2 regions of the Paenibacillus sp. J22P90 genome follow, and region 1 is predicted to be linked to the other one. Evidence: predicted binding sites of a transcription regulator. Region 1 holds the regulator's gene; the other holds the start of a gene.
What was found. The regulator Rex, encoded in region 1, represses fermentation and respiration genes when NADH is low (regulators of the CRP and FNR family bind a similar motif). The targets are predictions, from matches to a motif close to TTGTGAAATATTTCACAA.

Region 1 (3,425 bases):
GACAGTGTAGTACTTCGTTACTCCTAAGACGAACTGTCTCTGTGTACGAAGAAAGTTTTCCGCTTGGAAAACGGTAGGAGGAATTCATGTTAACTTACTTGATCGTAATCGTTATTCTTGCCCTTGCATTCGACTTCATTAACGGATTTCACGATACAGCTAATGCGATTGCTACTTCGATCTCTACACGTGCGTTAAGCCCGCGAGTTGCGATTTTTATGGCAGCTACACTTAATTTTGTGGGAGCCATGGTGTCCTCTGAAGTAGCTAAAACGGTTGGCGGAAGTATTGCTAATCCAGCTAAGATCGAAAATGGTGTTGAAGTCGTTATCGCGGCCTTGCTTGCGGCAATTATTTGGAACTTGCTTACTTGGTATCTGTCGATACCCTCGTCTTCCTCGCACACATTGCTTGGTTCCCTCGCTGGTGCCGTCATTGCTGGAGCTGGATTCAATGGCGTGAATTGGAGCGGCTTTACGCAAATCATTATTATTTTGATTTTATCACCGATTATCGCTTTCGGTTTAGGTTATCTCATCATGATATTGATCAAATACATTGTCATTTGGTCAGGTAATACATCTAGATCCAAGCTTAATCGCGGATTCCGTACGCTTCAAATCCTTTCCGCCGGATTACTTTCGTACTCACACGGTGGAAACGATGCACAAAAGGCGATGGGGATTATCGTATTCGGACTCGTCGCAGCCGGCTATCAAACGGATTTAAATGTTCCACTCTGGGTTAAGATTGCAGCTGCGACTGCGATGGGGCTTGGAACTTCCATTGGTGGATGGAGAATCATTAAAACCGTGTCAGGCAAAATCGTCAAAATCGAACCGATCAATGGCTTTGCCTCAGACTTAACGTCTTCGATTGTTATCCAAATATCGACGTTCTTAGGTAAACCACTATCCACTACGCACGTTATTTCATCTGCCATTATTGGGACTGGGAGCGTCATGCGGTTCCATGAAGTGCAATGGGGTACGGTAGGCCGAATGCTTATCACTTGGATCATTACGATTCCAATCAGTATGGTGCTTGCTTACTTGCTTTACTCCGTAATATTCAATATTCTATAACGAAATGAAAAAAGGCACGGCCCGCTGAACGCAACGCGGGTCGTGCCTTTTTTCAATCCAAATAATAAGCTAAGCTTTGCAGCTCTGTCGTAAAATCAGCATAATGTACGCGAACGTCTGCAGGCACCTTAATAATAACTGGTGCAAAATTCAAGATCGCTTCGATTCCGCAAGCGACGAATTCATTCGCCACATTTTGCGCTTCTGCCGCGGGCACGGTGATGATGCCAATTCGAACGCCAAGCTCTGCCAGAACCGTTTTCATTTGATCCATGGGAAGCACGACTAAGTTATTAATCACTTCACCTAACTTGTTAGGCATCGCATCAAAAAGCGCGACAATTTTCATATCATTGCGTAAGTACGTATTATAATTGCAAAGGGCTCTGCCAAGATTCCCTGCGCCTACTAGGGCAACTTGTATATGTCGATCCAACTTCAGTATTTGCCGAATCTTCTCAATCAGATAATTGATATCATAGCCGATTCCCTTTTTGCCGAACTCTCCGAAATAAGCCAAATCCTTGCGAATCTGAGCAGGATTCAGATCCAGCTTCTGACCTAAATCCTGAGAAGATACCGTTGACACATTATTCATTTGCAATTCGTTCAAATAACGTAAATAAATCGGCAATCTGCGGACCACGGCTTCTGATATTTTTTGGGTTTTCACTTTATTTAGGCTCCCCCCATCCACTGCTCAATCCTCGGTAGCATTTGTTCACACGTCATGTGCTCAATCTTCGGACCAGGCAACGAATAGAGGAAATGCTTGCCATAATACGTTTCAATGACACGTGTATCGTAGATGATCACGATCCCTTTGTCTGACGCTCTGCGAACAAGACGACCAAAGCCCTGTTTAAAACGAATAACGGCCTGCGGCACGGAAAATTTCATGAACGGATTCTCATTCCGTCGCTTAATATTTTCACACTTCGCTTCCACAAGCGGATGATTTGGCGGTTGAAAAGGCAGTCGAATGATCGCGAGGCAGCTCAGCGCATCCCCTGGAATATCGACGCCCTCCCAGAACGAGCTCGTGCCCAGCAGCACGCACATCTTGTTGTCCTGGAACATCCGGGTCAGCTTGCTCCGATTGCCGCTATCCACACCTTGTCCGAGTACGGTGATACCATGAGGACTCAGCTTCTCCTTCATCCCTGCATGGACGAGCTTCAGCATCCGATTCGAGGTGCACAGCACCAGCATGCGGCCTTTCGTCACTTGGGCTACGTCGCTTAGCGAGTTAATCAGTGCATCTATGAAAACAGGATCGCCCGCTCCCTTAATGGTTGGGAAATCCCGTGGAATCACAACCAAGGCTTGTTCGCGATAGTTAAACGGAGATGGCAGTTGCACCGTCTTCAGCTTCCCTGACTCTTCGTCCGCAGGAATCGCTAAACCTAGCTGCTCCGCTGAATACTGGAACGACTTATTCACAGAAAGTGTCGCTGAAGTCAGGATGATACTATCCTTCGTTTCAAAGAAATGCTGCTGCAGCAATCCGCTAACATCCGTCGGTACGGAATTCAGCTGCACCGATTTGGCTTTCGCATACGTGCCCGCCTCGATCCAATATACGTACCCCTCGTCGGCCATTTTCATAAAGAAATGCAGCGCATCACGATGCTCATACAGCTCTTTCACGGTTCCGTTCAGGTCTGTCACAAGCCCTTGAACACCAAGTCCATCCTGCTGATCCTTCAACTCATTCAACAGTTTATCCAACGTTCGCAGCAAATCGTTTGCATTCAGATAAATGTTATCCTCCATAATCACCAGCTCACGCCAATTGGAAGGCAGCGTTTCTGGCTTCAACCGCAGCACATATTGCGAGGTTTCCGACTGTGATGGATCGCTCCCTGAAGAAACTAATTCGTAGAAGGCTTCGCTTAAACGTTCCCAGTCTTCCTTAATCGCAATAATTTTGGGAAATAACCCATCAATCGTATGACTCCAAGCCGCTACGCGCTCCGCCGCTTCATCCGACCTTTGCAACCGGAAACGAAGCATCGGAAGCTGGCCGCTGCGATTATCCTTATACAGCCACAATAAGGAATGATAAAAGGCCGAGGCATGCAGCTCAATTCCGAGGTGTTTACTTGCCACTTCTTCAAAGTGGTGAGCCTCATCAATCACAAGGTGCTTGTAAGCCGGTAGAAGGCGGTTCTCAGCCTTCATATCCGTAAAGAGGAGTGAATGGTTGGTGATGATCACATCAGCCGTGTTGGCGTCATTACGTGCGCGATGATAGAAGCACTTCTTATACCATGGACACATCCTGTTTAAGCATGAATCCGTATCGCTGGCGACAGAGTACCAGAATTGCGCGCCTTT
Region 2 (3,425 bases), on a different contig from region 1:
ATCAGCGGCGTCCCCTGCCTATGTTAAGCTTGAACCGTATCCATGCTGGAAGGCACTGCTTTTACTTTGCCGCCTTCACCGATCCATGTACGTTTCCATTGCCCTTGAACAATTGCGATGATTACAATACAGGAGATTGCAATTCCACTTAGAATTAGAAATCCTGGTGTGAAAGAGCCTGTGGATAGCTTCAGATTGCCAAGGATTTTAGGTAAGAAGTATCCGCCAAGTCCCCCTGCTGCCCCTACGATTCCTGTCATAACACCAATTTCCGATTTGAAGCGCTGTGGCACAAGTTGGAATACAGAACCATTCCCCATTCCGAAAGCCATCATCGCAACGAAGAGCATGACTGTCGTCAATGAAAGTGCAGGAAGCGTAGAGATACCGGCCATCATTAAACCAACAACTCCGTAAAGCACCATTAACATGCGAATTCCGCCGAGCTTATCTGCGAGCCAGCCACCAACGGGACGGAAGAAGCTGCCTCCGATGACGCAAAGAGTTGTAAAGTCTGCAGCACGTACAGGTGAAAGTCCATATTGTGTATTGAAGAAAATCGTAAGATAAGATGCCATCCCTACAAAACCGCCGAAAGTAACACTATAGAAAATACAGAACAGCCACGAATCCTTCTGCTTCAATACTTTACCGTACTCTGCAATCGTTTTTGGTGCTGGTTTATTCGGACTATCCTTTGCCAAAACACTAAATATGACTAGCGTTACCGCAATTGGAATCATGGCAATACCGAAAACAACGTGCCAGTCGCCATAATGTTGTGCTATACGATTGGCGAACAAGGTAGCGAAGATCGTTCCGCTGTTCCCTGCGCCAGCAATCCCCATCGCTAGGCCTTGATACTGCGGCGGATACCAACTGCTAGCGAGCGGCAATGCTGCAGCAAAGCTTGCTCCTGCGATACCAAGCATCAGAGCTACGAAATACATATCTCCCATCGTGTCAGCGAACTGCCATCCCCAGAATAAAGGAATTAAGGTTAAAGAGAGTCCAATCTGTCCTGTTAATTTAGGACCAATCTTATCTGTAAGTACGCCAAGCACTAATCGAAGGACCGCCCCTCCCAAGGTTGGTAATGCAACCAAATTGGCTTTCTGTGCAGCATCCAAACCAAAATCTTTGGCAAGGATGACAGCTAGCGGTCCTAAGAGCACCCAAACCATGAAGCTCATGTCAAAATACAAGAATGAACTGAATAATGACCCTTTGTGCCCCACTTGCAAAAAACTTTTCCGATCTACCATGCCATCCCTCTCCTTTGTGAGGCTTTTCGCCTTCTTTTTTTCCTATCCAATTTGTTTTTGACTGCACGTTGACAGAAAAGGCCGACAAACAACCCCCATCAATTGCGGGATGCTTATCGGCCTCATTGCCACTGCTGCCACTTCCTCGTGATCAGCATGATAGAGTTTTAAAATCCATGTAAATTGAACATAAAAAGCCTATCCATTTACGTATTTGTAAGGGGATAGGCGCCGTTGCCTTCGTTAGGTGGCACATCATTGTGCCGATTTCTAACTTGATTATACGATGCGTTTTTTCCAATGTCAATAAACATAACACAAAAATATTGAACAACGATTACAATGTAATATATCGACAAAATTCAGATGCGTATGCTATAGTAATGCCGTATAATAATTCCAAATAGCACCAAAACCTAACATGTACATATCATGAGAAGAATGTTATTCAAGATGGAGGTTTTGCCATGTTACAATCATTCATTCTGATCGACGAGTTCCTGCCAACTCGCTCAGCCGCCTCCTCTGAGCCGTCACCTAGTGTACCAGATGAAATCATGAAGGATTTGGGGTTCCGCATTTATGCTTCATCTAATATGAAAGAAATTTCCTTTTTCATCCCGAAGGTCGATGCTGTATTATTATCGGTAAGTCCTGATAAAGTAGCAGACTGGCGTACTCGCTTGCTTGCTGTGCGGAGTCTCCCCCTTTTCTGGTGGTGTGATGCACACACTTTTCCTTCTAATGAATGTAAAATGGATGCAGGTATTGATGGCTTAATCGGCTCCATGATGAGTCCGCTAGAAATTCACGCCGCGTTACTTCTAGGCGTCAATCATTATTTCCAACGTACCGAGTGGCAGCAAGAACGTGAACAGCTCCTTTCCAAACTCGAGGAACGCAAGTGGGTCGATCAGGCTAAGCGAATTTTATGCGAAATCAAAGGCATTTCAGAAGCTGAAGCGTATGATTTTCTCCGTAAACAAGCCATGAATGAGCGTAAGCGTATGGTAGACGTCGCAACCTCCATCGTCAAGGTATATCAGATTTTACAGGATCAGAACAAAGGAGGCCGCAAACGATGATATCTCTATTAAAAGAAGTGGGTCGCGGTAAACGCGGAGCCAGAGATCTTACTTATGAAGAAGCAGCCCAAGCCGCTGAACTCATACTTACCGGAAAGGCGACACAGGCCCAAATTGGCGCTTTTCTCGTAGCCGAACGCATTAAGATGGAATCTCCGGATGAAATCAAAGCCTTCATTAACGCGCTGCGAGACCGCGTGACGACGTATCCAATAGCTGGCAGCATGGACTGCGCCGGCCCCTATGATGGGCGTACACGCACGTTCATCGCGACGCTGCCAACAGCGTTCGTGCTCGCAGCCTGCGGCTTGCCGACAACGCTGCACGGCAGTCCGAGCATGCCGCCGAAGTGGGGCATCACGTTGTCCGATGTGCTCACAGCGCTCGGCGTCAATGCGCTCGGTGCTTCGCGCGAAGCACTGATTTCGGCTGCAGCGCGAACAGGCTTCTTGTTCGCACCAACCGAAAGCTGGTGCGAACCGCTTGGCGAGCTGCGCGAGCTGCGCAAGGAACTCGGTTTGAGAACCGTGTTCAATACAGCGGAAAAGCTGCTGCGCTTCACAGAAGCACCTTATATGGCCGTCGGCGTGTTCCACGGGACTGTTTTTGAGAAAATCACGAATTTACTCATTGAATTAGGAGTTTCTCGCGGGATTGTCGTGCAAGGTATGGAGGGCTCCGAGGATCTGGGCGTCGATAAGCGAACTAGAACTTATCTCATCCAAGGCGAGACGAGTGAGTTATTCATTGTAGACCCTGAAATTTATGAGCTGATGGTGGAAGTTCCTGAAGTGGAATGGACAGCTGAACTGCAAGCTGAAACCGCATTGTCTGTATTGCGCGGAGATGCTGCGCTCCCTTACTTAAATATGGTGCTGCTAAACAGCGCTGTGCGCTTGTGGGTATCCCAAAAAGCAGGCTCCATCGAAGAAGGCATCTACATGGCCCGTCATGCGATTGAGCAAGGCGCTGCGCTGCAGAAGTATACGGAATGGACCGAAGCGATTAAACCTGTTTCAGCGACATAATTCATATATTATCCTGAGAGGTTCCCACATGTGTGGGGGCCTTTTTT

Region 2: AC58UX_RS00270 (nitrate/nitrite transporter) is a predicted target of Rex. The motif match lies at 1,280-1,297, and genes of this name have one in related genera.

What each region holds. Positions count from the first base shown of each region.
Region 1 is NZ_JCAUAY010000007.1:105,140-108,564, forward strand. Features, by position in the region: gene AC58UX_RS22305 (DUF47 domain-containing protein) at 1-27, shown strand, start outside; gene AC58UX_RS22310 (inorganic phosphate transporter) at 87-1,085, shown strand; gene AC58UX_RS22315 (redox-sensing transcriptional repressor Rex) at 1,138-1,758, opposite strand; gene dinG (ATP-dependent DNA helicase DinG) at 1,764-3,425, opposite strand, start outside.
Region 2 is NZ_JCAUAY010000001.1:58,987-62,411, reverse strand. Features, by position in the region: gene AC58UX_RS00270 (nitrate/nitrite transporter) at 24-1,265, opposite strand; gene AC58UX_RS00265 (ANTAR domain-containing response regulator) at 1,733-2,350, shown strand; gene AC58UX_RS00260 (anthranilate phosphoribosyltransferase) at 2,347-3,378, shown strand.